Linked DNA regions of Pseudoduganella albidiflava. The protein of the gene in region 2 interacts with the protein of the main gene of each other region in a pairwise test. Links are inferred from orthologs where the notes say so. Each region holds a gene or a part of one and is shown on either strand. Other genes may lie near its edges.

Region 1 (9,687 bases), 220 kb from region 2 along the record:
CGGCATCGCCACGATCTCGCGCGATCCCGCCCGCATCCGTGAACTGTGGAGCCCGGAACTGGCCACCTGGTTCACGGAAGGGCTGGGCGACCCCCGCATCACGCTGATCCGCGTGGTGCCCACGGATGGCTACTACTGGGACAACAAGCACGGCAACCTGGTGCAGGGCCTGAAGATCATGGTGGGCGCCGCGATCGGCAAGACGCTGGACGATTCGATCGAAGGCCGCGTGGCGCCGTGATGGCCGGCGTCAGCGCGGGCCGCGCGTGACCTTCGCCACATAGGTCGGCAGCCTCCATGCGCCGCCGGGTGCCACCAGGCGGCACATGCCGGAAGTGGTCGATTCGGTCAGCACGAAGCGGCGGCCGTCCCAGACCCATTCCCTGGTAGCCCAGCAGTCGCCCATGCCGCGGCCCTTCTGCGCCGACGTGATGATGCCGGCCGCGTAGTCGGTGGCGTCGGCGGTGACCAGTTCCAGGTTGAATGGCGCGGCCTTGTTGGCCACGAGATAGGCGCTGCCGGTGTTGTAGGCGCCTGTCCAGCAGGGCATCTGCACCAGCAGTTTTTCCGGGGTCAGTTTCATCACGGTCAACTGGTCCGGCTCGAAGGCCTCGCAGCCACTGGTACCGGCATCGAGCGCCTTGCGCAGTTCGCGGAGCAGGGCGGTGCGGGCCGCCGGCGGCAGGTTTACTTCGGTCGAACCGGCCGATGCGGGAGAAACCTCGGGCGCCGGCAGTGGTCCCGGCACGGTATCCTCGGGCCGGCTGCCCTTGCGCAGCAGCGCCCCCATGGTGCCGAGGCGGCCCTGGACTTCATCCATCTTCAGCAGCACGGCGGAAGCGCCCTTGCCGGACAGCGCCCAGGTGTGCGTGCCGTCGGTCCATTCCACCCGGCCGGTGCCCGAAACGGCCGAGACCAGCGCCTGCGCCTGCGCGGGCGTCAGCGTGCCGTGCTGGGCCTCGATCTTCACCGGCCCCACCGCCTTGCCGTCGATCTTCATCGTCACCGTTGCCGACTTCGGCTCCGGCGCCTCGTCGCCATAGCTGCCCAGCTGCAGCGTGGCCGCGAGGGCGCGCCCGGGACCCGCCACGCGCTCGAGCAGCACGGAAACGGCCGGCTCGACACCGTCGGGCTGGTACCCGGCCGCGCGGCACGTGCGCGTGTTGTCGCACGCCAGTTCCCAGTCGTGGTGGCTGAATTCCGTGCCGGCGGGCGTGGCCGCAAGCACGGGGATGGCCAGGGTGGCCAGCAATGGAGCGATCAGTTTTTTCATGTCGACAAGATAACAAAAAAAGGCGCCGCGGCGCCTTTTTTTAAAAACGGTGACAGGCACCATTTATGTCGAAATGTTTTCCGGAAAATGGAGCCTGTCACTAAGGCCGTTAAGTTAAGCGCCATCCGGCACATTGAAAGCGCATGCATTCACCCCAACAGCGAAGGGCTGGGGTCAGACCCGCCGGGTCTGACCCCGGAATCTGCCATTGGGTTTAGAAGTCGGAGCCTGTCACCGGTTTTCTGGTCAGCCCGCCAGCTTCTGCTTGAGCAGTTCCGTCAGCTGTGCCGGGTTGGCCTTGCCTTTCGATGCCTTCATGGCCTGGCCGATCAGCGCGTTGATCGCCGCTTCCTTGCCGGCGCGGTACTGCTCGACCGACTTGGCGTTGTTGGCGATGACTTCGTCGACGATGGCGACCAGGGCGCCCGCGTCGGACACCTGGCCCAGGTCTTTTTCCTTGATGATGGCATCGACCAGCGCGGCGTCATCCGAATTGGCTTCCCACAGCGCCTGGAAGACTTCCTTGGCCGCCTTGTTCGAGATGGTGCCGTCGGCGATGCGCTTGAGCATGAGCGCCAGCTGCGCCGGTTTCACGGGCGCGTCGGCGATGTCGACATCGTTGCGGTTCAGCGTCGAGGACACGTCGCCCATCAGCCAGTTCGCCGCTGCCTTGGCGTTTTCCTGGCCGGCGGCGGCCACCACGGCTTCGAAGTAGGTGGCCATCGCCTTCGACGAGGTCAGCACCAGCGAATCGTATTCCGGCAGCTTGTACTGGCCGACGAAGCGCTCGCGCATCACGGCCGGCAGTTCCGGCATCGCGGCTTTCACGCGCTCGATCCAGTCTTCGGAAATCGCCAGCGGTGGCAGGTCCGGGTCGGGGAAATAGCGGTAATCCTGCGCATCTTCCTTGCTGCGCATTTCGCGGGTTTCCTTGCGGTCCGGGTCATACAGGCGCGTGGCCTGCACCACCTTGCCGCCATCCTCGATCAGCTCGATCTGGCGGCGCACTTCCACGTTCACCGCTTCCTCGATGAAGCGGAACGAGTTCAGGTTCTTGATCTCGCAGCGGGTGCCGAATTCGGTCTGGCCCTTCGGGCGCACGGACACGTTGACGTCGCAGCGGAACGAGCCTTCCTGCATGTTGCCGTCGCAAACGCCCAGCCACATCACCAGGCCATGCAGCGCCTTGGCGTAGGCCACCGCTTCCTGCGCCGAGCGGATTTCCGGTTCGGAGACGATTTCCAGCAGCGGCGTGCCGGCCCGGTTCAGGTCGATGCCGGACATGCCGTGGTAATCCTCGTGCAGCGATTTGCCGGCGTCTTCTTCCAGGTGCGCGCGCGTCAGGTTCACGGTCTTTGTGACGAACTTGCCATCCTTCTCGAAGCCGAACGTCAGCGAGCCGCCCTGCACGACCGGGTCATCCATCTGGCTGATCTGGTAACCCTTCGGCAAGTCGGGGTAGAAATAATTCTTGCGGGCGAAGATCGATTGCGGCGCGATCTTCGCGCCCACGGCCAGGCCGAAGCGGATCGCGCGGTCGACCGCCTGCTTGTTCATCACCGGCAGCACGCCCGGCAGCGCCAGGTCGACGGGGCTGGCCTGCGTGTTCGGCTCGGCGCCGAACGCGGTCGGCGAGCCACTGAAGATTTTCGAATCGGTCGTGAGCTGCACGTGGTTCTCGAGACCGATGACGACTTCCCATTCCATATTGTTCTTCCTTGTGATCTCTTGGATGCGATCAGGCAGCGGCCGGAGCGCGTGCGTGCCAGTCGGTCGCCTGCTGGAACTGGTGGGCGATGTTCAGCAGCTTCGCCTCGGCGAAGTAATTGCCGATGATCTGCAGGCCCACCGGGCGGTTCGCATTCTTGTCGCCCTGGCCGAAACCGCAGGGAATCGACATGCCGGGCAAGCCGGCCAGGCTGGTCGACAGCGTGAAGATGTCGGCCAGGTAGTTCGCCACCGGATCGTCCGCCTTCGAACCCAGGTCCCAGGCCACGGTCGGGGCCACGGGGCCCATGATCACGTCGCACACGGCATCGGGGCCGGAGAGCACTTTGGCGAAATCGTCGGCGATCAGGCGGCGGATCTTCTGGGCCTTCACGTAGTACGCATCGTAGTAGCCATGGCACAGCACATACGTGCCCACCATGATGCGGCGCTGCACCTCGGGGCCGAAGCCCTGGGCGCGCGTCTTGCGGTACATGTCCTGCAGGTCCTTGTAGCCCTCGGCGCGGAAGCCGTAGCGCACGCCGTCGAAGCGCGACAGGTTCGACGACGCCTCGGCCGGCGCGATCATGTAATAGGCCGGGATCGACAGCGCCGTGTTCGGCAGCGAGATGTCGACCAGCGTGGCGCCCAGTTTCACGAATTGCTCGAGCGCCGCGCGCACAGCCGCTTCCACGTCGGCAGCCAGGCCTTCGCCGAAGTATTCCTTCGGCACGCCGATGCGCAGGCCGGCCAGCGGTTCGTTCAGGTTGCGCGTGAAATCCTCATGCACGCCACCCTGTTCCGGCGCCAGGCTGGTCGAATCGCGCTCGTCGTAGCCGGCCATCGCCGACAGCAGCAGGGCGCAATCCTCGGCGGTCTGCGCCATCGGGCCGCCCTGGTCGAGCGACGAAGCGAACGCGATCATGCCGAAGCGCGACACGCGGCCATAGGTCGGCTTGATGCCGGTGATGCCGCAGAACGCGGCCGGCTGGCGGATCGAGCCGCCCGTGTCGGTGCCGGTCACGGCCGGCGCCAGGCGTGCCGCCACGGCCGCCGCCGAACCGCCGGACGAACCGCCCGGCACGGCATTCGTGTCCCACGGGTTCTTCACGGCGCCGAAGGCCGAGTTCTCGTTCGACGACCCCATCGCGAATTCGTCGCAATTGAGCTTGCCCAGGTGGACCATGCCCACGCCATGCAGTTTTTCGACCACGGTGGCGTCGAACGGGCTCACGTAATCGGCCAGCATCTTCGAGCCGGCCGTGGAGCGCCAGCCGCGCGTCACGAAAATATCCTTGTGGGCGATCGGCACGCCGGCCAGCGGGTGCGCGTTGCCGGCGGCAAGGCGGGCATCGGCATCGGCAGCCTGGGCCAGCGTCAGCGCGCGATCCACGTGCAGGAAGGCGTTCAGGTCGCTCGCTTCGATACGGTCGAGGTAGTGCGTCGCCAGCTCGGTGGCGGAAATCTCCTTCGACTGCAGCAGCGTGGACAGTTCTTTGAGGGTCTTGGTATGGATCATGGTGTTGTTCTGCTGTCCCGCCGCCGGGCGGCGGGAGGATGGATTAGTCGATCACCTTCGGCACCAGGTACAGGCCGTCCTCGGTCTTCGGTGCCACTTTCTGGTAATCGTCGCGGCGGTTCGGCTCGGTGGGCACGTCGTCGCGCAGGCGCAGCGCCACCTGCATGTGCGCGGCCAGCGGGTGCGCCAGCGGCGGTACGCCTTCGGTATCCACGGCGCGCATCTGCTCGGCCAGCGCGAAGATGCCGTTCAGCTTGTCCAGCATCGCCGCGGAATGCTGTTCGTCCAGTTCCAGTTGCGCCAGCTTGGCGATGCGGTTTACGTCGGTGGGTGTCAGGGCCATTTTCGGGGCGCGCAAAGCGCTAGTCATAAAACTGAGGGTTTCGATAAGACTTTTGTAACATCGGCCATTTTCACCCTAAAACCCCGGCAAACCTGCATAAACGCAGGCTTCGGGGTCCGCACATTTGAGTGGATTCAGGGCAAATAGCCCGTGAATTATAAGGTAGAATGCCGGGTTGATGCGTTGCCGGCATCCCGGTGGCCGCCAGTCTGGCAGAGCCCCGCTTCCCAGGCCGACGCATCACAGGACAATCTTCTAACTGCCCACGCGCGGGCAAGAGCGCTACAGGATACTCATGTTTGGTTTTTTACGCAGGTACATCTCGTCCGATCTGGCCATTGACCTCGGCACGGCAAATACTCTTATTTACGTGCGCGGTTCGGGCATCGTGCTCGATGAGCCCTCGGTGGTGGCGATCCGCCAGGAAGGCGGCCCGAATGGCAAGAAGACCATCCAGGCGGTCGGCAAGGAAGCCAAGCAGATGCTGGGCAAGGTACCCGGCAACATCGAAGCGATCCGTCCGATGAAGGATGGCGTGATCGCCGACTTCACCGTGACCGAGCAGATGCTCAAGCAGTTCATCCGCATGGTGCACGACTCGAAGTTCTTCCGCCCGTCGCCGCGCATCATCATCTGCGTGCCGTGCGGCTCGACCCAGGTGGAACGCCGCGCGATCCGCGAATCGGCGCTCGGCGCCGGCGCTTCGCAGGTCTACCTGATCGAGGAGCCGATGGCGGCCGCGATCGGCGCCGGCCTGCCGGTATCCGATGCAACGGGTTCGATGGTGGTCGATATCGGCGGCGGCACCACCGAAGTGGGCATCATCTCGCTGGGCGGCATGGTCTACAAGGGTTCCGTGCGCGTCGGCGGCGACAAGTTCGACGAAGCGATCGTCAACTACATCCGTCGCAATTACGGCATGCTGATCGGCGAACAGACGGCCGAAGCGATCAAGAAGGCGATCGGCTCCGCGTTCCCGGGATCCGAAGTCAAGGAAATGGAAGTCAAGGGCCGCAACCTGTCCGAAGGCATCCCGCGTTCGTTCACGATCTCGTCGAACGAGATCCTGGAAGCGCTGACCGACCCGCTGAACAATATCGTGTCGGCCGTGAAGAACGCGCTGGAACAGACGCCGCCGGAACTGGGCGCGGACATCGCCGAAAAGGGCATGATGCTGACCGGCGGCGGCGCGCTGCTGCGCGACCTGGATCGGCTGCTGATGGAAGAAACCGGCCTGCCGGTGCTGGTGGCCGAAGACCCGCTGACTTGCGTGGTGCGCGGTTCGGGCATGGCGCTGGAACGCATGGACCAGCTGGGATCGATCTTCTCGTACGAGTGATCCCCGGCACGATCGCGGCCGCGGTCTTCGTCTGCAATGGATTGCGGATGGGTGCGGCCAGGCGTTAGCAATACCGGGCGGTTCGTGCCATGTGCGCGGCCGCCCATGTCCATTCAGGATCTATGGAATACAGTCCGCCGCCACTCTTCAAGCAAGGGGCGTCCGCGCGCGCCAAGATGGTGATCTGCGCGTGCATCTCGATCGCATTGCTGTTGTTCGATTCGCGCGTGGGCGCGCTGACCGTGGTGCGCCAGGTGGTCGGTACCGTGCTGTATCCGCTGCAGGTGGCGGCGATGCTGCCGCGCGATGCCCTGGCGGGCGTGGGCACCTATTTCTCCACCTTGTCCGGCCTGGAAAAACAGGTGCGCGAACTGCGCACGCAGCAGATCGCCATGGCGCACACGCTGCAGCAGGCGCAGCTCACGCAGGCCGAGAACGCCCAGTTGCGCAGGCTGCTCGAAGCCCGTGAAAAAGTGCCGGGCAAGACGATGCTGGCGGAAATCCTCTACGACGCGCGCGACGTGTTCACCCGCAAGGTGATCCTGAACCGCGGCATGCAGCAGGGCGTGCGGGCCGGCCTGCCCGTGATCGACAACCAGGGCGTGGTGGGGCAGGTCACGCGGGTGTTTCCCTTCACATCCGAGGTCACGCTGCTGACCGACAAGGAACAGGCGATTCCCGTGCAGGTGCTGCGGAACGGCCTGCGCAGCGTTGCCTATGGCCGCGGCCAATCCGGCAACCTGGACCTGCGCTTCATGGCGCCGAACGCCGACGTGGTGGTGGGCGATATCCTGATCACGTCCGGCATCGACGGTGTGTATCCGGCCGGCCTGGCGGTAGCCCGCGTCACGCAGGTGGAAAACAGCGCGAACGGCATGTTTGGCCGCGTGGTGTGCCAGCCGCTGGCCGGCATCGAACGCAATACGCAGCTGCTGATCCTGATGTCGCTGCCGGAGATGCCGCCGCGTCCGCCGGAAGAAGATACCAGCAAGCCGGTCAAGAAAAAGAAAGCGGCCGATTCGGCCACCGCGCCATCGGCTGCCGCGCCTGCCGCCGAGGGCGCCGCGCCTGCCGCGGGTGCTCCCGTGGCGGCGCAGGCCAATGTACCGGCAGGCCCGGCGGCGCCGGGCCTGCGCCCGGGAGCGCCGCCGCAACCGCTGGCCACCGCGCCGGCCGGTGTCCAGGCCACCGCGCCGGCGGCGTCGCCCGTCGCGCCGCGCACCAATGCGCCGGCGCCCGCACCTGCAGCCGCGGCACCGAGGGAGAACCGATGAACCGTCCGCAGTACATCCTGCTGCCCGTCAGCCCCATCTTCATCGCGATCAGCCTGCTGGCCGCGTTCCTGCTCAACCTGATGCCCTGGGGCCAGTTCATCGCCGCGCCGGACTTCGTGGCGCTGGTGCTGGTATTCTGGGGCGTGCACCAGCCGCGCCGGGTCGGCATCGGCACCGCATTCTGCCTGGGCCTGCTGATGGACGTGCACGACGCCACGCTGCTGGGCGAGAATGCGCTGGCCTACACGCTGCTGTCGTATTGCGCGATCATGATGCACCGCCGCGTGCTGTGGTTCCGCATCAGTACCCAGGCCATGCATGTGCTGCCGCTGCTGCTGCTGGCGCAGGCGGTGCAGTTGCTGGTGCGCTTCCTGGTCTCCGGCAAGTTCCCCGGCTGGTTCTACTTTGTCGAAAGCTTCGTGTCGGCGCTGCTGTGGCCCCTGATCACGATGCTGCTGCTGGCGCCGCAGCGCCGCGCGGTCGACAAGGACCATACCCGCCCGATCTGATGCGCCCGGAAGCAATCACGCCACACCGACACCCATGACCGAGCTGAAGAACAACGAGCGCGAACTGCACCTGTTCCGGGTGCGGCTGACGCTGCTCGGCACCCTCGTCTTCATCTGCTTCGCGCTGCTGCTCGCGCGCCTGGTCTGGCTGCAGGTGATCCGCCACAGCGACTACATGGCGCAGGCCGAGGACAACCGGATCGCCGTGGTGCCGATCCAGCCGAACCGGGGCCTGATCCTGGACCGCAACGGCGTGGTCCTGGCGCGCAACTACTCGGCCTACACGCTCGAGATCACGCCGTCCAAGCTGCGCGTGCCGCTGGAGGAAATGATCGATGCGCTGGCCCTGATTGTCGAGGTGACGCCGAAGGACCGCCGCCGCTTCAAGAAGCTGATGGACGAGTCGAAGAACTTCGCCAGCGTTCCGCTGCGCACCCGGCTGTCCGACGAGGAGGTGGCGCGCTTTACCGCGAACCGGTTCCGCTACCCCGGCGTGGAAGTGCAGGCGCGCCTGTTCCGCAACTATCCGCTGGGCGAGACGGCGTCGCACGTGATCGGCTACATCGGCCGCATCAACCAGAAGGAAGCCAAGGCGATCGAGGAGCGCGAGGATGCCGCGAACTACAACGGCACCGACTACATCGGCAAGGAAGGCCTGGAAAAGAGCTATGAAAAGCACTTGCACGGCATTACCGGCTACGAGGAAGTCGAAGTGTCGGCGGGCGGGCGCGCGATCCGCACGCTGTCGCGCACGCCGCCCACCTCCGGCAGCAACCTGATCCTGTCGATCGATATCGAACTGCAGAAGATCGCCGAGGAAGCGTTCGGCGAATGGCGCGGCGCGCTGGTGGCGATCGAGCCGTCGACCGGCGACGTGCTGGCTTATGTGTCCCGGCCGGGCTACGACCCGAACCTGTTCGTGGATGGTATCGATTCGCAGAGCTGGAACGAACTGAATACGTCGCTGGACCGGCCGATGGTGAACCGGCCGCTGTCCGGCACCTATGCGCCCGGCTCGACGTTCAAGCCGTTCATGGCGCTGGCCGCGCTGGAGACGGGCAAGCGCACGCCGTCGCAGGCCATCTTCGACCCGGGCTTCATGTACCTCGGCACCCACAAGTTCCGCGACGACGTGGTGAATGGCCACGGCACGGTGGACTTGCGCAAGTCGATCGTGGTGTCGTGCAACACGTACTACTACCACCTGGGCCGCGACATGGGGATCGACATGATCCACGACTTCATGAAGCCGTTCGGCTTCGGCCAGAAGACCGGCATCGACCTGGACAACGAGAAGACCGGCGTGCTGCCATCGAAGGAATGGAAGCAGTCGCGCTACAAGAAGAACCCGCGGGCCGGCAAGTGGGTGGGCGGCGACACGATCTCGGTGTCGAACGGTTCCGGCTACAACTCTTATACGCCGCTGCAGATCGCCCACGCGGTGGCGAACCTGGCCAACAACGGCATCGTGATGAAGCCGCACCTGGTGAAGATCATCGAGGATGGCGGCACGCGCGCCCGCACGCTGACCGTGCCGAAGGAAAGCTACCGCATTCCGCTGAAGCAGCAGAACATCGACCTGATCAAGGACGCCATGGTCGGCGTGGTGAGCGAGCAGGGCGGCACGGCGACGCGCGCCTTCGCCGGGGTGCAATACACGGTGGGTGGCAAGACGGGTACCGCGCAGGTCGTGGGCATCCGCAAGAACGAGAAGTACAACGCC
Region 2 (9,759 bases):
CCGGCGCGCGCGCGCTGCCGGTGGTGGAAATCGTGGCGCCGAAAGGCAACTACGATTACCAGAACAAGTATTTCACGGACGACGTGCAGTATTTCTGCCCGCCGCAGCTCGATGAATCGATCCAGGCCGAGATGCGGCGCATCGCCGTCGAAGCCTACCGCACGCTCGGCTGCGAGGGCTGGGCGCGCGTCGATGTGCTGCTGCGCGACAGCGACAACCAGCCATACCTGCTGGAAGCGAATACCTCGCCCGGCATGACGAGCCATTCGCTGGTGCCGATGGCGGCACGCGCCGAAGGCATGTCGTACGAAGCGCTGTGCGTGGAAATCCTGCGCACCGCGCGCCTGAAGATCAAGGGATAAAGAGCAATGTGGCACGACGCGAAAGCCTTGAACGCAACCGCCAGCGGCATCGTCGCGCTGGTGTTTGCCGTTTGCGTCGCCGCCGGTATCTGGTGGATCGCGCACCGGCCGATCTTCGACCTGCGCACGATCCGTGTCGAGGCGATGGAACGGGCCGAACTGCGCCACGTGAACCTGCTGACGCTGAAGAACGGCACGCAGGGCCGCATCCCCGGCAACTTCTTCACGGCCAACCTGGAACAGGTGCGCCAGGTGTTCGAGGCGGTGCCCTGGGTGCGGCGCGCCACGGTGCGGCGCGAATGGCCGAACCAGCTGATCGTGGAAGTGGAAGAGCACGAGGCGCTGGGTACCTGGGGCGAGGATGGCCGGCTGCTGTCGGTGAAGGGCGATGTATTCACGGCCAACCTGGCCGAGGCGGAAGAGGATCACGAACTGCCGCAGTTCTCCGGACCGGACGGCAGCGAGAAGGAAGTGCTGTCGCGCTACGCCGAGCTGCGCAAGTGGTTCGCGCCGGCCAGGCTGGTGCCGGCCGGCCTGTCGCTGTCGAGCCGTTACGCGTGGACGGTGACGCTGGACAACGGCGCCAGCGTGGCGCTGGGCCGCGAGCAGACGCCGACGATGCTGAAGGACCGCGTGGCGCGGCTGGTATCGGTGTGGCCGCAGCTGGCCGCGCGCGTGCCGGACATCGAGACGATCGACATGCGCTACCAGAACGGGCTGGCGCTGTCGGCGGCGGGGCTGAAGATCCCGGCCGAAAAAGTGAAGAAATAACGAATAAAAAACGACAAAAAAACGAATAAAAGACGAACAACAGGCCGCGGAAGGCCCGGTAGAGCGAAACGAATTTAACGAGCAAATAATGACAAAAGACGCGAAAAACCTGATCGTCGGCCTCGACATCGGCACCTCGAAGGTGGTGGCCGTGGTGGCCGAGGTGATGGGCGATGGCCGCCATGAAGTGATCGGGCTGGGGCAGCACGAATCGAAGGGCCTGAAGAAGGGCGTGGTGGTCAACATCGAAGCGACCGTGGAATCCATCCAGCGCGCCCTCGAGGAGGCCGAGCTGATGGCCGACTGCAAGATCCGCAACGTGTACGCGGGTATCGCGGGCAGCCATATCCGCAGCTTCAATTCGAGCGGCATGGTGGCGATCAAGGAAAAGGAAGTCACGGCCACCGACGTGGCGCGCGTCATTGAAACGGCGAAGGCCGTTAACATTCCTACCGATCAGCAGCTGCTGCACACGGTGCCGCAGGAATTCATCGTCGACAGCCAGGAAGACGTGCGCGAGCCGATCGGCATGAGCGGCATCCGGCTGGAAGTCAAGGTACATATCGTCACGGGCGCGGTGAGCGCCGTGCAGAATATCGTCAAGTGCGTGCGGCGTTGCGGACTCGAGGTCTCGGACCTGATCCTGCAGCCGATGGCATCCGCGGATGCCGTGCTCACGCCGGACGAAAAAGAATTAGGTGTAGTGCTGATCGATATCGGCGGCGGCACCACCGACGTTGCAGTGTTCTCGGACGGCGCGATCCGCCATACGGCAGTGATCCCGATCGCCGGTGACCAGATCACCAACGACATAGCGATGGCCTTGCGAACCCCCACCTCCGAAGCGGAAGAAATCAAGATCCGCTACGGGGTGGCAAAACAGGTGCTGGCGGATCCGGGGGAACACCTGGAAGTGCCGGGCCTGGGCGACCGCGGCCCCCGCAATCTGTCCCGCCAGGCGCTGGCTGCAGTCATCGAGCCGCGCGTGGAGGAATTGTTCGCCATGGTGCACCAGGTCGTGCGCGAGTCCGGATACGAGGGCGTGCTCTCGTCCGGCATCGTGCTGACCGGCGGCTCCTCGATCATGCCCGGCATGGTTGAAATGGCGGAGGACATCTTCCTGAAACCGGCACGCCTCGGCACGCCGGATTATCGCGGCCAGCTGGCCGACGTGGTGCGCAGCCCCCGCTACGCCACCGTGCTCGGACTTCTGCTGGAAGCGAAGAAGCAGTATTTGCGCGGGCATATCGTGACGCGCCAGGACGGGTCCGTGAAGGCGGTCTGGCAACGCATGAAGGAATGGTTCCTCGGTAATTTCTGAGGGTGGGTGCCGGGTACGCAGGCCACCGCTTGATGGCCTGCGATGCACCCAAAACGGTAACAACAGGGTAAACTATTTTTATATATACGCGGTCTTCACCCCCAGCTTCTACCGATATGAAGGCTGGCGCTTGAAGGGCGCTCTCAACTAGGAGCACATCATGGAGTTCGATATGGTCGATAACGCATCACTGGGAACGGTGATCAAGGTGGTCGGTGTTGGCGGCGCGGGCGGTAACGCGGTGCAGCACATGATCAACAAGGGCATGAGCGGCGTGGAATTCATCGCCGCCAATACCGATGCCCAGGCGTTGTCGGCTTCCAAGGCCGACAACATCATCCAGATCGGCGAGACCGGCCTGGGTGCGGGCATGAAGCCCGACGTCGGCCGCAAGCTGGCCGAGGAATCGCGCGCACGCATCGAGGATGCGCTGCGCGGTGCGCACATGGTGTTCATCGCCGCGGGCATGGGCGGCGGCACCGGCACCGGCGCCGCGCCGATCGTCGCGGAAGTGGCGAAATCGCTGGGCGCGCTGACGGTGGCGGTGGTGTCGAAGCCGTTCTCGCACGAAGGCCAGAAGTGCATGGAAATCGCCGATGAAGGCCTGGAGCAGCTGTCGCAGAACGTCGACTCGCTGATCGTGATCCTGAACGAGAAACTCGAAGAGATCTACGAAGACGAGTCGCTGATCGAATGGCTGCAGCATGCCGACGACGTGCTGAACAACGCGGTGGCCGGCATCGCCGAGATCATCAACGTGCCGGGCCACATCAACGTCGACTTCAACGACGTGAAGACGATCATGGGCGAGCAGGGCAAGGCGATGATGGGTACCGCCACCGCCGCCGGCGTGGACCGCGCTCGCATCGCCGCCGAACAGGCCGTGGCATCGCCGCTGCTGGATGGCATCGACCTGTCCGGCGCGCGCGGCGTGCTGGTCAACGTGACCGCCAGCCGCAGCCTGAAGGGCAAGGAAATCAAGGAAGTGATGGCCGCGGTGCGCGCCTTCGCCGCGCCGGACGCATCGATCGCACAGGGCATCGCCTATGACGATTCGATGGGCGATTCGATCCGCGTGACCGTGGTGGCAACGGGCCTGGGCAAGAACAAGAAGCACGTGCAGCTGGTACCGCAGCAGATGCTGCGCACGGGCACCCACAACAACCCGCTGAACCCGCAGGCCGGCCTGGCCGGCGCCGCAGCATCGGTGTCGATGGGCATCGGTGCCGCCGGTGGCCACAGCTTCGAAGGCAAGCGCGAGCCGGCCGTGTGGCGCCGCGAATCGGCTTCCGAGCAGGTGCGCGCGATGGAAAAGAACGGCATGGAAACCTACGATATCCCGGCATTCCTGCGCAAGCAGGCCGACTGACGTTGTGATCCGGCGGCGTGCCCGCAAGGGCGCCGCCGTGCCGGCCTACGTGAGAGGGGCCGGCGCTTTCGAGCGGCTTCGCTCGCGCTCTGGCATACTTGCCGGAGCTGCCGCCTGGTGCAGTGCACCTTGGGCGGCTTTTTTTTGCCTGCGCGGCTTTTTGCCTGTGCGGCTTTTTTGTTTGCGTGGCTGGGTTCCGCTGTAACCCCAACTGCAAATGTTGGGGTACTGCTGACGAGCCCCTGCGCGCAACGGTTTACAAGGAGATCACCATGACCATCAAGATCGGCGACAAACTGCCGGAAGGCACCCTGTCCGAATTCATCGAAGTCGAAACCGAAGGCTGCTCGCTGGGCCCGAACACGTTCAACGTGCAGGAACTGGCTGCCGGCAAGAAGATCGCCATCTTCGGCCTGCCGGGCGCCTACACGCCGACCTGCTCGGCCAAGCACGTTCCCGGCTTCGTCCAGCACGCCGAGGCCTTCAAGGCCAAGGGCGTGGACGAGATCTGGTGCGTCTCGGTCAACGACGCCTTCGTGATGGGCGCCTGGGGCCGCGAACAGAAAGCCACCGGCATCGTACGCATGATGGCCGACGGTAACGCCGCGTTCGCGAAGGCACTGGGCCTGGACGCCGACTTCTCGAAGTTCGGCATGGGCACCCGCTCGCAGCGCTACTCGATGCTGGTCGAAGACGGCGTCGTCACGCAGCTGAACATCGAGCAGGGCGGCAAGTTCGAAGTGTCGAACGCGGAGACGCTGCTGGGTCAGCTGTAATCGACTGCGGATAGCGGGCGATCATCGTCGCTCCGCCATGACGGGCGCGCTCCGCGGCGCGCCCGCAGCACTGGAATGGTGTCAGCAAATCGACGCGCCAATGCTTTTGCCAGTCCTGAGGTTGAAACCGAAATCGCATTGGTATCCATCGGTGGGCCTGTAGAGGCAAGCCAGGTTGTCTCGCTCCCGGATGCGCACCCCTTTTTCCACGCCGCACGCGGCCTTCCTGTCCGGCCCCATCGCCTCGAACATATCCTTGGCGGCTCGTCCTCGAACGTAGAATGCCACGCGGGCGTTGTCGGGCGTGGGCGCGATCGTATCTCCCAGCTCGCCGCCATAGATGACGTACCTGGTCTCGGCAGGGCGCAGCAGCCATTCCCACGCTTGAGTGCCTTGTGAAAAAGCGGCCGAAGCCGCAATCGCAAGAAGAACAAGAAAAGAGCGTTTCACCTCGGCCCTCATGCAAGTATCGTTACGTGAAAGTGGTTGTCGTGGTGACTGCGTGGGACGACCCTCGGAATCTTCTTGTCGTTGAAATAGATGACTTTGATCGCACCACATTCGAAGAACAGCTTGATCAGCTTCGCAGTGGCATCGTGATCATAGTACCTCGTGTCTTTCCAGGTCACTGGAAGTTCTAGCCCGTCGAGCCGAAGAGGGCGGATATCGATATCCAATCCGCTCTGATGTCCCACCCAGCCTGGCAATGTCTGCATAGTGTTCAGTCCGAAAATAATACTTGAGTTAGATACGTCTAACCTTTAGTCGAAAATCAGATTTTAAACAATAATTTCTTTCACGGAATTTCCTCGTCATTCTTGTCGCCACAATGATACAGGAAGCAGTGAATCGGGATATTGAATAGACATCGGCTTTATTTGGGTACACCATTAGTAGTAGCTTCGACCGCCCGCTTGTTCTGGAGGACCTCATGCACCACGCTATCTCCCTCGCGAGTCTTATTGTCCTTCTTTGCACAGCATCAGCGCAAGCCACGACCGTCACCTCTACGTTTGTGACCGCCGGGAGATATGCGGGAGGGCAGACGACATACTCTGATGCTCACCCGACGAGTTCGAATCTTTCAGTGATTAAAGAAGCACCGGAGGGCGGAACAGGAGCGGGCATTGCCGAGGCGTCAGCATCATACGGAGTACTTCGGGCAGATGCCGGAGCAGCTGGTGGGCAATATGCTAGTGGAGGCGCACGCGCTCAGGCATCATTTAACGATATTATCGTTTTCAATGCCGATGGGATGACGGGCAGGCGTGGCTCAACGACAATGAATTTGTGGTTCCACTGGGACTTGGACTCAATAGCTGCTGGGAATAGCTTTGCCCAAACGCATGGTCAGATTAATTTCTATTCCGGTCGTTCCAGTTCCAGCAGGGTTACTCTGAATCGTGCCAATGGTTACAACAGTGAGCACATCAATTACAACAGCGCTTTCAATAATGGTGTGGAGGTCCCTTTTTCTTTCACGATACCATTAGTAGTCGATTTTATATTCGGCCGAGAATTTTCTATTAATGCATCGTTGTCAGTAAACGCTGCCGCTGCAGGTATGGGGCCGGATCGGTTCGGGAATGTGAATGGCTCGGCCGTTGCACAGGCGAACGCTGGTCGGTCTGTGTATTGGGCAGGATTTTCTGATACAGAAGTAGGAGGAGTTGCCTTAGGTGACTTTATGGTAACCTCGCGTTCCGGTACTGACTGGTCGCTTTCTCAAGTTCCTCCAGTGCCAGAACCAAGATCGGTCGTTCTTTTAGTCACGGGATTTTTGGTATTGTGTATCGTCCGAGCGCGCAATCAAAAATTTTGATGCAAAAGATTTACGAGTTCTGTGGCGGAATGCACAAGCGGTCCATTTGTGCGTGCTAGAGTTTTCGACCTGTAACGCAATAGGACGACCGGCCGGGTTATCCCGGCCATAGGCTCATGCGGCAATTGCCGCGATCACGCGGTGGTCGTGCGATTCCTCGCTATTGAAGCCAGCCCAGCAGGTAAATCCTGCAGTTAATCAGCCAGCCGCCTTCTTGCCCCGGCTGCGCTTCTTCGGCGCCAGCATGATGCCGGTGCAGTTCGGCGCGCCGCAGTGGCAGGCGAAGGCCTTCTTCACGGCGGGGGTATGGCGCTCGTCGTAGATGAGGCCATAGTTGTAGCGCAGCTCCTCGCCTTTTTCGATGTCGCACAGTGCGTGGATGAATACGCGGTCGTCTTCTTCCATGGCCTCGCAGTTCGGATCGCACGAGTGATTGATGAAGCGCGACTCGTTGCCGCCGGCGCCGCCGTCGATCAGCAGGCCGTTATTGAGCGTGAAGAAGAACGTATGGTTGATCGGGCCGCCCTTCTCGGCGGTGCGCCGGCAGGTCTCGTCCCAATCCACGATCTCGCCGGTATATTCGATGATCCGGGTACCGGCCGGGATCGCGCGGCGGGCGAAGACGCCCTTGCCGTGGATCGGCGAATCGTGCACTTCGAACAGGGCGGAAGTTTTCGGTTTGGCAGTGGACGTGGTCATTCGAATATCATACCGCGTTGATAGTGTGCTTGCTCGTGCCGCGCGCTTCCGTAGCGGGGCGTGCTGCGGCGGCTACAATGAGCGCCCCAATCCCCACGGAACGTCCCTTGAAACAGAACGCCAAGGAAAACCTGCACAGCATTTACGCGATGGTCACGGCCGTCGCGATGTTCTCCATCATGGATACGGCGATGAAGCTGCTCGCCGCCCGTTACCCGGCCATGCAGGTGACGGTGCTGCGCGCGTTTTCATCGATGCCGCTGGTGTGCGCGTACGTGGCATATCGGGGCGGGTTCCACGGCATCTTCAAGGTGAACTGGCCGTTGCAGCTGCTGCGCGGCGCGCTCGGTATCGCCATGCTGACACTGTTCGCCTATGGCCTGAAGTCGCTGCCGCTGTCGGAAACGTATTCCGTGTTCTTCATCGCGCCCGCGCTGATCACGGCGCTGTCGGTGTTCATCCTGAAGGAGCGGGTGGACGGCATGCAGTGGCTGGCCATCGGCGTGGGCCTGGTCGGCGTGCTGGTGGTGCTGCGGCCCGAGGGCACCAGCTTCATTTCCGTCGCCGGGCTGGCGATCCTCGGCTCGGCGGCCTGCTATGCGGTATCGGCGATCGCCAGCCGGATGCTGTCGCGCACCGATTCGAACGAGAAGATCATGTTCTGGCTGCTGGTGATGATCGGTGCCGGCTCGCTGCCGCTGGCGTTGCCGTCCTGGGTGGCGCTGCGCTGGGACGACTGGCCGGTGATCGCCACGCTGGCCTTGTCCGGCTTTTTCGGCCAGCTGGCGATCACCAAGGCATTCAGCATGGGCAAGGCATCGATCGTGGCGCCCTTCGAATACACGGCGCTGGCCTGGGGCGTGGCGATCGACTGGGCGTTGTGGAGCACGCTGCCGGATGGCTGGACCCTGGTGGGCGCGGCGATCATCATCGGCAGCGGCATCTACCTGGTGCGGCGCGAGGCGGTGCACAGCGAGGCCGAGCACCCCTGAAAGCCGCATGTTGTCACGGTTTTATCCCTGGTCCTATGCCTGGTCTTATGTCTTTTGGCATAGGGAACGCGGGCCTCGGAAAGCCGATATAATCGTGAAATGAAACAACGTACGATCAAAGAACAAGTCCGCACCACCGGTGTCGGCGTGCACTCCGGGACCAAGGTCGAACTGACCCTGCGCCCGGCCCCGCCCGACACGGGCATCGTCTTCGCCCGCGTGGACCTGGTGCCGCCCGTGGTATTCCCGGTCGGCCCGCTGGAAATCGGCGATACGCGCATGGCGACCGTGATGATTCGCGATGGCGCCCGTGTGTCGACGATCGAGCACCTGATGTCGGCCTGCGCGGGCCTGGGCATCGACAACCTCTATATCGACGTGACCGCCGAGGAAATCCCCATCATGGATGGCTCGGCGTCGTCGTTCGTCTACCTGCTGCAGCAGGCCGGCCTCGCCGAGCAGGAAGCGCCGAAGAAATTCATCCGCATCACGAAGCCGATCGAGGTGCGCGAAGGGCAGGGCGCCAGCGAGAAGTGGGCGCGGCTGGTGCCGCACAACGGCTTCAAGCTGGACTTCTTCATCGAATTCAACCACCCGGCCGTCGATGGCACGGCGCAGCGCGCGCAGATCGACTTCGGCAGCCAGTCGTATATCCAGGCGGTGGCGCGGGCGCGCACGTTCGGCTTCATGCAGGACGTGGAAATGCTGCGCGGGATCGGCCTGGCGCGCGGTGGTTCGCTGGAGAACGCGATCGTGATGGATGAGTACCGCATCCTGAATCCGGACGGCCTGCGCTACGACGATGAATTCGTGCGCCACAAGATCCTCGATGCGATCGGCGACCTGTACGTGATCGGCCACCCGCTGATCTGCGCATACGAGGCGCACAAGTCCGGCCACGCGCTGAACAACAAGCTGCTGCGCGAACTGCTGGCCAATCCGGATGCGTATGAATTCGTCAGCTACGATTCGGCCGACCAGGCGCCGCCGTCGTATGCGCGGCAGCTCGAGCAGGAATGGGCATATAACTAAGTAAGTAGCCAGGCACTTAGCGAAGCAACCAGGCCGGCATCGGCCGCGAAGGCTTCGCTGCTACCGGCGATGCGCCACCAGGTTCTTCAGCGCCGCGATCAGCGTGGCGTTCTGCTTGGTCGGCTCCAGCGTCTCGGACAGCCGGGCGAACGAATCCACCCCCACTTCGGGAATGACGAGCTGGCGCCGCTCCACGGGCGGCGTCGCCATGGCCTTCATCATCTGCACCTTGAGGCGGATGTTGTCGATCTGCCACCCCTTGGCCGACAGCGCTTCTTGCAGTTTTGGCAATTGCTGTTTAAGCTTGGCGGCAACCGATGCGTTCGGTGTCGACAGCACCAGCTGGCCGGCCTCGAACGACAGGATGTCGCAGAAATTGAAGGCGGCCGGCAGGACTTTCGCGCAGTCCTGCTGCAACTTCGCCATGCGCTGCACGGCCGGCAGCAACGCCGCGAGGCGGTCGTCGCGGCGCAGGAAGTCGGTGGCTTCGACCGCCGTCCGGTTCCGGCGGGTCTGGTCGAAGGCATTGAAGGAGTTGAATCGCATGCGCGAAACATAGCATAGCCGCGCCGTGCATGCAGCAACGGCGGCGTGGCGGCGGGTGCATGCGATGCC
Region 3 (9,622 bases), 4.3 Mb from region 2 along the record:
ACGATGTCGGTCACGGCGCCGATCGCGCGCGCGAACAGGCGGGTTTCCTCGACGATCGGCGTGCGGATGTTCTGGTAGCCGTAGCTTTGCAGGATGGACTGCGCGGTGTTCTCGAAGATTTCCCACAGGTGGGCATCGGCCGGCAGGATGTCGGGCATCCCTTTGACCGAGGTGATCTTCTCTGCTTTTTTGTTTTCGGACATGGTTTTTTATACCGATACTGATGTGTAGTTTTTCTGTACGTAATCCAGCACGATCTGCTGGAACTCCTGCACGATCGTGTCGCCGCGCAGCGTGGCCACCTTCTGGCCATCGACGAAGACCGGCGCGGCCGGCGATTCGCCGGTGCCCGGCAGGCTGATGCCGATGTTGGCGTGCTTCGATTCGCCGGGGCCGTTGACGATGCAACCCATCACGGCCACGTTCATCGCTTCCACGCCCGGGTGGCTCTTCTTCCATTCCGGCATCTGCTCGCGCAGGAAGGTCTGGATATCGTCCGCCAGTTCCTGGAACGTGGTCGACGTGGTGCGCCCACAGCCCGGGCAGGCGATCACCATCGGCATGAACTTGCGCAGACCCATCGTCTGCAGGATTTCCTGGCCGACGATGACTTCCTTCGTGCGGTCGCCGCCCGGCTCCGGCGTCAGCGAGATGCGGATCGTGTCGCCGATGCCTTCCTGCAGCAGCACGGACAGTGCCGCCGTCGAGGCGACGATGCCCTTGCTGCCCATGCCCGCTTCCGTCAGCCCCAGGTGCAGCGCGTAATCGCAGCGCCTGGCCAGCTCGCGGTACACGGCGATCAGGTCCTGCACGCCGGAGACCTTGCACGACAGCACGATCTTGTCGCGGCCCAGGCCGATTTCCTCGGCGCGCTGGGCATTCTCGATGGCGGACGTGATCAGTGCTTCGTACATCACCGCCTGCGCGCTCCACGGATTGGCGCGGGCCGCGTTCTCATCCATGATGCGCGCCAGCAGCGCCTGGTCCAGCGAACCCCAGTTGACGCCGATGCGCACCGGCTTCTGGTGGCGGATCGCCACTTCGATCATCTGGGCGAATTGCGTGTCGCGCTTGGCGCCCTTGCCCACGTTGCCGGGGTTGATGCGGTACTTCGACAGCGCGGCGGCGCAATCCGGATACTCGGTCAGCAGCGTGTGGCCGTTGTAGTGGAAGTCGCCGACCAGCGGCACGTCGACGCCCATCTTGTCGAGCTGCTCGCGGATGTAGGGCACGGCTTGCGCGGCCTCGGGCCGGTCCACCGTGAGGCGCACCAGCTCGGAACCGGCCCGGGCCAGCTCCTTGATCTGGATCGCGGTGCCGACCGCATCCGCGGTATCGGTATTGGTCATCGATTGCACGACGACGGGATGGTCGCCGCCGACCCACACCTTGCGGTCGCCATGCGCCACCAGCACGCCCTTGCTGGAGCGGCGCGCCAGGGGGCCGGAAGGGATCGCGTTAGAAGGTATGGCGGTAGTAAGTTCGGACATGCTCATTACTTGATCTGGACACGTGAAATGGTGCCGTTCGCTACTTTCGGCAGCGGCAGCGGCTGGCCGCGCAACGTGGCGCGCACGCCTTCCGGCGCGCCGACGGTCAGCTGCGACTGGCGATCGATCTCGAAACTCTCGGTACTGCCGGCCTTGACGAGGCGGGAAATCAGCGGCGATGCGCCGGGCCGCTTGATCTCGACCCACGAATCGGCCGTGAAGACCAGCGTCAGCGTATTGGCGCCCTGCGGTGCCGGCGTGGCCGCGGCCGGAGCCGGCGTGGTGGCGGCTGGCGCAGTGGCGGCGGGTGTCGTGGCAGCCGGCGTCGTCGCAGCCGGTGTCGTTGCAGCCGAATTCGTCGCCGGAGCGCCCGCGATCGCGGTGTTCGGCGGGGTCGTCACCAGCGGCGCGGTATTTTCCGGCGTTGCCGGCCCCTGCGAAGGCGTCGATACCAGCGGTACGTTCGGCGACAGCAGCGGCGGCGTGGTGGCGGTGGTGCCGGCGGTACCTGGCGCGGCCGGCGCGGTAGCCGCTGGCGCGGCCACGGTGGCCGGTTTGCTGAGTGCGGCCGGCGAGATCAGGCCGGCCTGCCATGCGCCGGCACCGGCGATGACGGCCAGCGCCACCACGCCACCGATGATCCAGACCTTCGGCTTCGACTGGCGCGAAGCCAGCGTGGGAAAGCGCGACTGGGAAAACGTGGTGGGAATCTTTTCGCGCCTGATCGGCGCATGTTCGCTCGACGTGGTGACCGATGGCGTGACTTCGATCTGCGCCACCAGCGGTGCCGGATCGAGCCGCACCACCTTCGCATAGGCGCGAATGAACCCCCGCGTGACGGCCATGTTCGGCAGCGAAGCGAAGTCGCCCTGCTCGAGCGCGACGACCTGGCGCGGCGCCAGCTTCAGCTGATCGGCGATCTGTTCCACGGTCAGGCCCATCGCTTCGCGCTGCGCGGCCAGCGTTGCGCCCGGCGCGGCGGCATGCTGCCGCTCCTGTGCGTGCCCCTGCCCGTGAGGCTGACCCTGCGGCTGCTTTTGCCCTTCTGAATCCATTATTACCCCTGTCTCACTCATCAAACGCCCCGCGCTGATACGCAGCATACTCGGGCGAGGCGGCATGGTGGCGCCGCAGCTGTGTCGCCCAAGCTTCTTCCGCCCCCTTGTCGCCGAGCCGGTGCTGGACCCGGACCGCGAGCCACAGCACATCGGCCGGCAAGCTGTCGGGCCGGGCAACCTTGCCAAGCCGGGTAAGGAAGAAGTTGGCGCGCGCGTAGTCGCGACGCTCGTAATAGACCCGCGCCAGGTTGGCGCTGGTCGACGGCTGATCCGGGGCCAGCTGCAATGCTTGCAGCAAGTATTGCTCGGCCCGCTCGTAATCCTTGCTCTTCAGCGCGCAACTGCCCGCATTGTTCATCGCCTTCACGGGCGAAGAATACTGCCGGCTGGCCAGTGCCGCGTCGAACCAGCGGAACGACTCGGCCACGCGACCGTTCTGGCACAGGAACGAGCCATAGTTGTTCGCGATATCCGGGTTGTTCGGCGCCAGTTGCAGCGCGCGCTTGAAATTATCGTCCGCCAGCGTCGCCTCGCCCATGCCCATGTAGATCAGCGCGCGCACGCCGTAGGCGTCCGCATAGCCGGGATCGGCGGCGATCGCCTTCTTGATCTCATCGAGCGCGACGGGCAACTGGCCCTGCTCATAGTAGCCGACCGCCAGCTGCATGCGGATCTGGGCGCGCTTTTGCGCAGCCGTGGCATCCGACAGCGTGGGCAGCTCGGCCCTGCCGCTGGTAGCGCCGGCACCGGTGCCCGCGGGGCCGCCCGTACAGGCGGCCAGCAGCAGCATGGGCAACAACGCGCCCAGCAGCCCGGCGGAACCGAGCCTGGCGCTGCGCGCGCGGCACTGGGCGGCTGCGGTCATCAGGACCGGATCTCCACGATCTTGCCGAAATCGGCACCGAACTTGGTTTTATATTCGGCCATCTTTTCCATGCGCTCGGCCACGCGGGTACGGTCCTTGACCTCGCCGGCAAGCTGGCCGCAGGCGGCGTCGATGTCGTCGCCACGGGTCTTGCGGATCGTCGTCACGATGCCGGCGTTCATCAGGATTTCCGAGAAGGCCTTGATGCGGGGATTCTTCGAGCGCGTCAGGCCCGATTCCGGGAAGGGGTTGAACGGAATCAGGTTGAACTTGCAATTGATGCCATATTGCGGATGGTTCACCAGCGCGATCAGTTCGCGCGCATGCTCGTCGGAATCATTGAAACCGTCCAGCATGCAGTACTCGAACGTGATGAAGTCGCGCGGGGCGAATTCCAGGTAACGCTTGCAGGCCGCCAGCAAGTCGGCCAGCGGGTACTTCTTGTTCAGCGGCACGAGACCATTGCGCAGCTCGTCGTTGGAAGCGTGCAGCGACACGGCGAGCGCTACCGGCACGTCCTGCGACAGCTTGTCGATCATCGGCACCACGCCGGAAGTCGACAGCGTGACGCGGCGGCGCGACAGGCCATAGGCGTTATCGTCCAGCATCAGCTTCAGCGCGGTGGCGGTCGGCTCGTAGTTCAGCAGCGGCTCGCCCATGCCCATCATCACCACGTTGGTGATCTGGCGCTCGCCTTTCGGCCCCGGCTCGATGCCCTTGGTCTTGCGCAGTTCGAACTCGGCCATCCACAGCTGGCCGATGATCTCGGCCACCGTCAGGTTGCGGTTGAAGCCCTGCTTGCCGGTCGAGCAGAAGCGGCAGTTGACCGCGCAGCCGGCCTGGGTGGAAATGCACAGCGTGCCGCGGTTTTCTTCCGGAATGAACACGGTTTCCACGGCATTGCCATTGCCGACATCCACCAGCCACTTGCGCGTGCCGTCGGTCGAGGTATGGTCGCTGATGACGGCCGGCGCCGTGATATGGGCGCGCGTCTTCAGCTTCTCGCGCAGGGACTTGGCGAGGTCGGTCATGCTGTCGAAGTCCGACGCGCCGAACTGGTGGATCCAGCGTTGCAGCTGCTTGGCGCGGAACGGCTTCTCACCCAACTGCGCACAGTAGTCGATCAGTTGCGCGGGATCGAGGTCCAGCAGGTTGGTGAGGGTCGTTTCCATAACTAGTTTCAATCTTTTTTCAAAACACCTCCGCCCCGGACATGCCGGGGCGTCAGGCGATACTACCGATGTAGTGCTATCGCACCGTTAATCTTGGCGATTAACGGGAGTACACGTTCAGTGCTGGGAAGAAGTAAGCGATTTCCGTGGCGGCGGTTTCGGCGGCGTCCGAACCGTGAACGGCGTTGGCATCGATGGAGTCGGCGAAATCGGCGCGGATCGTGCCTTTTTCAGCTTTCTTCGGATCGGTTGCGCCCATCAGGTCGCGATTCTTGGCAATGGCGCCTTCGCCTTCCAGAACCGTGATCATCACCGGGCCGGAAACCATGAAGTCCACCAGGTCCTTGAAGAAAGGACGGGCAGCGTGCACGGCGTAGAAGCCTTCGGCTTCGGCGCGCGACAGTTGGGTCATGCGGGCAGCCACGACTTTCAGGCCAGCACCTTCGAAACGGCTGTAGATCTGGCCGATCACGTTCTTGGCCACTGCGTCCGGTTTGATGATGGACAGGGTGCGTTCGATTGCCATTATTAAAAACTCCAGTAAAAAGAAAGGGTTAAAACGTAATTGATTTCTCGATCAACCTTTGATTTTAGCATACAACACCCCATATACTATGCGTGTTGGGGCGGAAGATGGCGTAACAAGCGGCGGAAAGCCGTATCGAAACCCTGGAATGCGCACCGAAGCGGACGGTATTGGCTGGGAAGCCCAGCCGTTCGCAGGCAGTTGGGCGGATTCCGGAGGATTTCAAGAGCCGGATCAATGGATCGATCCGGCATCACAGACCATCCCGGCGGGCTTCAGCCCTTTTCGGCACCACGCGTGCTAAGCTTTGGCAAGGGTACACCGTACCGACAAAAGGAGTGCAAACTATGGCGAACTTGGAAAAAACTTATCAATATGCGGGCGGGCAGGCAGTCACCCAGAACCGCGTGCTTCGCAACACCTACTGGCTGCTGTCGCTGTCGATGGTCCCGACCGTGCTGGGCGCGGCCGCCGGCATGACATTCGGCATCCCGATGCCGGGCGGCTTCCTCGGCGCGCTGCTGTTCCTGGGCATCGCGTTCGGCTTCATGTGGGCGATCGAGAAGAACAAGCACAGCGGCGCGGGCGTGGCCCTGCTGCTGGGCTTCACGTTCTTCATGGGCCTGATGCTGACGCCATTGCTGATGCGCACGCTGTCATTCGCGAATGGCGGCACGCTCGTCATGCTGGCCGCCGGCGGTACCGGCGCGATCTTTGCCGTGCTGGCAAGTATCGCCACCGTGTCGAAGCGCGATTTCTCGGGTGTCGCGAAGTTCGCGTTCATCGGCCTGGTGCTGATCATCCTGGCATCGCTGGCGAACATCTTCTTCCAGATCCCGGCCCTGTCGCTGACGATCTCGGTGCTGGCCATCGGCATCTTCTCCGCCTTCATCCTGTATGACGTGCAACGCATCGTCAACGGCGGCGAAACCAACTACATCAGCGCCACGCTGGCGTTGTACCTGGACGTGTACAACATCTTCACCAGCCTGCTGTCGATCCTGGGCTTCACCAGCGGCGACCGCGAATAAACACTGCATGCAGCATCCCGAAGCCGGCCTAGTGCCGGCTTTTTTATTGCCCCGATACTGCCGAGCTGGTATCAAGACAACACCGAGGACAGTCCCTAATGCCGTCAAGTTGAGCGTCATACGGCTCATTGGACGCGCATGCATTCACCCCAGCAGCGAAGGGCAGGGGTCAGACCCGCCGGGTCTGACCCCAGAATTTGCACTTGGGGTGGACTTAACTGACGCATGGGGACAGTCCCCGATTTTTTTGCAACACAATCGTTGAAGTGGCGCGACGGCGCAGGTTGTTGCTGATGCGCTGCCCCGACGCTATTCGGCGCCGCGCACGGTGAACGTGGTGCGATCGACTTCCCTGCCCGTTCCGTCCAGCAGCACCAATTCATGCTTGCCGGGCGCGGGAGCCCAGCCTGCCTGCTGGCCGGTGGAGCCTGCTTCCGTGCCGTCGAGCCGCCAGCGCAGGTCGCGCGGGCCGTGCGCCAGGAAGAACACGCGCTGCCGGCCTGCCGGGATATCGGGGTCGACCGCCAGGATCGCCCCGTCGGCGGGATAGACGATCTCGGGGAGCCGCTGCTCGGCCGGCAGCAGCGCCACCCGCGATGTCTCGGTGCCTTTCAGGAACCATTCGGGCCGCGCCGCTTCCAGCGCAGGCTGCCACGTGACGGTGCGGCGCACCACACCGGCCGGCGCTTGCGGCGCACGGCCGGGAAGATCGCGGTTCAGGTAATCCATCACGTCGCGCCAGACCGGCGCGGCCCCGCTGACGCCGGACACGTCCCACATCGCGCTGCCGTCGAAATTGCCGACCCACACGCCGACGGTATGGCGCGCGGTATAGCCGATGCACCAGTTATCCCGCATGTCCTTGCTGGTCCCGGTCTTGACGGCCGCCCAGTACGGCGCGGCCAGCTCGTTCTTCAGGCCGAACGTGGCCGCCCTCGCCGCGCGGTCGGCCAGGATGTCGCCCACGATGAACGCAGCGCCCGCATCGACGACGCGACGCCTTGCCACCGGCCGCGCGCGGGCCTGCAAGGTGGCGCCGCCGGCCACGCCGCCGTTGGCCAGCGCCCGGTAGGCATTGGTCAACTCGAGCAGGGTGACGTCGGCCGAGCCCAGGGCCAGCGACGGACCATAGAAATCGGCTTCTTCGCCGAGGCTGGAAAACCCCAGTGCGCGCAACTGCGCGGCGAAGCGTTCCAGCCCGACCAGCATCAGCGTGCGCACGGCTGGAACGTTCAGCGAACCGGCCAGGCTGGCGCGCGCCGTGACGATGCCCTTGAAGTCGTGCTCGTAGTTCTGCGGCGCATACAGGCCGGACGGCGTGGTCACTTCCAGCGGCGTATCGTCCAGCGGCGACGCCGCCGTCAGCAGCCGCCGCTCCAGCGCCAGCGCGTACAGGAATGGTTTCAGCGTCGATCCGGCCTGCCGCGCCGCGGTCACGCCATCGACCTCGCTGCCGCCGGCATTGCCCACCCAGGCCAGGATCTCGCCGGTGGCGTTATCCAGGACCAGCACGGCGCCATCGGCCACGTGCCGCTCGCGCAGCGCCATCAGCTGCTGCCGCAGCACCGCCTGCACGTGGCGCTGCAGCGTGCCATCGAGCGTGCTGCGCACGTTCTCCCCGGCCCCCTTCAGCAATTGCGCAGCCGCCTCGCGTGCCGGCGGCAATGGCGCCATCGATGCCTGCCGCGAGAACGCCCGCTGGGCAACGGCATCGATCGCGGCACACGGCGTGGCCGCCTTCAGGTCCCTGGCCAGTGCGCAGGCCCGCCGCGCCACGATGGCCCGGGAGGCGGAGGGTGCCCGCAACAGGCTGGCGAGGATCACCGACTCGGCCACGTCCAGGCCGGAGGGCGCCTTGCCGAACAGGCCCTGCGCCGCCGCGCCCACGCCTTGCAGTTCGCCGCGGAACGCCACCAGGTTCAGGTACGCTTCGAGGATCTGCGCCTTGCTCCATGCGGCATCGAGCGCGCGGGCCGCTACGGCCTGGTCCCATTTCTGGCCCAGCGTGCGGCCGCCCGGCCCTGCCTTCAATGCCGGATCCAGCAACCCGGCGAGCTGCATGGTGATGGTCGACGCGCCGCGCGGCCGCTCGCGGAACAGGTTGTCCCACGCCGCCTGCCCCATGGCCCGCAGGTCGACGCCGCCATGTTCCATGAAACGCGTGTCCTCCGCCTGCAGCACGGCCAGCGGCAGTGCCGGCGAGATGTCCGCCAGCGCCACCCATGGGGCGCGGCGTGCCTGCCGGTCGACGCGCAGCGCCTGCACGGGCGCGCCATGGCGGTCCAGCATGACCGCGTCCGATGCGCGCCACTGCGCCCTGACCTGCTCATGCGCCGGCACGGCGGGCGCCGATGCCGCGGGCGCCGCGGATGCTGCCAGCAGCACGGCGATGGCAAGAGAACGTACCGGCAGGATACGCATCGGCAGAATACGCATCGGCAGGACACGCATCGGCAGAATACGTAGCGCCAGGGAGCACATTGGCAGCCAGCGCATTGGAAAACAGCGCATCACTTCACCTCGACCGCCGCATTCGGCGACTCGCCGAACATCTCCGGGCTGTACATGGCCTCCACCCGCGTGGGCGGCAGGCCGAAGCGGCCGGCATTGTTCAGCCGCACCGTGTACTCGACCGTCCACTTCCCCTTCGGCACGAAGGCGTAATAGGAACGGAACGCGGCGAACGTGCGCTCCTGGAACGCCGGCCACGCCCAGCCGGAAGCCTTCTCGCCGCGCGCGCCGATGCGTGAATCGTTGCCGAGACCGGAGCCGAGCACGGTGGAGCCGGCAGGGATCGGGTCGTCGACCACCACCCACGTCATGTCGCTCTGCGCTTCCAGCTCCAGCCTGACGCGATAGGTATCGCCGCGCGCCCACGTGCCGGCCGCCGCCTGTTCGAGCGGCGTGACCGTCTTCCTGATCACGTAGCCGGAGGACAGCGGCGCCGCCAGCGGGAGCGCCGCCAGGCTTTGCACGGTCACCCACGGCTTGCCGCCGCCCTCATGGCGCATGTCCAGCGACGCGGCGCCGCGCGGCCATGGCAGCGTGACGGCCGCGGCTTCGCCGCCGCCCTGCGCGGTCGCCGCCGCACCGTCCTGCAACGCGACGCTGCGCCGCTCGCCGCCAAGCGCCACGACGGCGCTGCCCGTCACGGCTTCCGCCTCGAAGGCCCGCGAGAACTTGCGCAGCGCGAGGGCGCCCCAGGCATTGGCAACGGTGGTGCTCCAGCGCCCGTGCTTCTGCCTGCCCAGCGCACCGCGCGCCAATCTGCCCATGTCGGCTTTCCAGGCCGGGTCGTCCAGCACCGCCAGCAGCAGGCGGTTCGCGTTGACGTCGGCGGACACCATCAGCCACCACCAGGCGTCGGTGCGCTCGGTCGAGAAGGTCATGGTCGTGCCTTGCAGGTTCAGGCGGGACTTGATGATCTGCCCGGCCTCGCGCAGGCGCGCATCCCGCTGCGGCAGCTCGGGCGTGCGCGCC

The links.
Region 1: the proteins of ftsZ (region 2) and EYF70_RS24705 interact in binary tests that used the Escherichia coli proteins (3 or more experiments, as listed by UniProt). The link is inferred for Pseudoduganella albidiflava from one-to-one orthologs.
Region 3: the proteins of ftsZ (region 2) and rlmN interact in binary tests that used the Escherichia coli proteins (3 or more experiments, as listed by UniProt). The link is inferred for Pseudoduganella albidiflava from one-to-one orthologs.

The regions. Positions count from the first base shown.
Region 1 is NZ_CP036401.1:5,936,223-5,945,909, reverse strand. Bases 4,300-7,159 are described here. They hold EYF70_RS24705 (rod shape-determining protein), read left to right. Parts: upstream 4,300-5,137; coding sequence 5,138-6,181; downstream 6,182-7,159. Other genes in these bases: mreC (rod shape-determining protein MreC), read left to right, coding at 6,304-7,159; gatC (Asp-tRNA(Asn)/Glu-tRNA(Gln) amidotransferase subunit GatC), read right to left, coding at 4,543-4,842; gatA (Asp-tRNA(Asn)/Glu-tRNA(Gln) amidotransferase subunit GatA), read right to left, coding at 4,300-4,496. Outside these bases: EYF70_RS24730 (pyridoxamine 5'-phosphate oxidase family protein), read left to right, coding at 1-241; EYF70_RS24725 (DUF1176 domain-containing protein), read right to left, coding at 251-1,273; Asp-tRNA(Asn)/Glu-tRNA(Gln) amidotransferase subunit GatB, read right to left, coding at 1,520-2,980; more of gatA, read right to left, coding at 3,012-4,299; more of mreC, read left to right, coding at 7,160-7,455; rod shape-determining protein MreD, read left to right, coding at 7,452-7,964; mrdA (penicillin-binding protein 2), read left to right, coding at 7,999-9,687. UniProt on the Escherichia coli protein: Forms membrane-associated dynamic filaments that are essential for cell shape determination. Acts by regulating cell wall synthesis and cell elongation, and thus cell shape.
Region 2 is NZ_CP036401.1:5,711,715-5,721,473, reverse strand. What follows is about bases 1,787-4,718. They hold ftsZ (cell division protein FtsZ), read left to right. Parts: upstream 1,787-2,614; coding sequence 2,615-3,823; downstream 3,824-4,718. Other genes in these bases: EYF70_RS23670 (hypothetical protein), read right to left, coding at 4,681-4,718; EYF70_RS23675 (peroxiredoxin), read left to right, coding at 4,096-4,599; ftsA (cell division protein FtsA), read left to right, coding at 1,787-2,454. Outside these bases: EYF70_RS23695 (D-alanine--D-alanine ligase), read left to right, coding at 1-362; EYF70_RS23690 (cell division protein FtsQ/DivIB), read left to right, coding at 369-1,133; more of ftsA, read left to right, coding at 1,222-1,786; more of EYF70_RS23670, read right to left, coding at 4,719-5,061; EYF70_RS23665 (hypothetical protein), read left to right, coding at 5,531-6,421; EYF70_RS23660 (SET domain-containing protein), read right to left, coding at 6,620-7,120; EYF70_RS23655 (DMT family transporter), read left to right, coding at 7,270-8,112; lpxC (UDP-3-O-acyl-N-acetylglucosamine deacetylase), read left to right, coding at 8,212-9,144; EYF70_RS23645 (DciA family protein), read right to left, coding at 9,205-9,690. UniProt on the Escherichia coli protein: Essential cell division protein that forms a contractile ring structure (Z ring) at the future cell division site. The regulation of the ring assembly controls the timing and the location of cell division.
Region 3 is NZ_CP036401.1:1,426,509-1,436,130, reverse strand. What follows is about bases 2,500-5,294. They hold rlmN (dual-specificity RNA methyltransferase RlmN), read right to left. Parts: upstream 4,586-5,294; coding sequence 3,413-4,585; downstream 2,500-3,412. Other genes in these bases: ndk (nucleoside-diphosphate kinase), read right to left, coding at 4,686-5,111; pilW (type IV pilus biogenesis/stability protein PilW), read right to left, coding at 2,559-3,413; EYF70_RS06105 (RodZ domain-containing protein), read right to left, coding at 2,500-2,545. Outside these bases: hisS (histidine--tRNA ligase), read right to left, coding at 1-203; ispG (flavodoxin-dependent (E)-4-hydroxy-3-methylbut-2-enyl-diphosphate synthase), read right to left, coding at 210-1,490; more of EYF70_RS06105, read right to left, coding at 1,496-2,499; EYF70_RS06085 (Bax inhibitor-1/YccA family protein), read left to right, coding at 5,459-6,142; pbpC (penicillin-binding protein 1C), read right to left, coding at 6,452-8,563; EYF70_RS06075 (alpha-2-macroglobulin family protein), read right to left, coding at 8,653-9,622.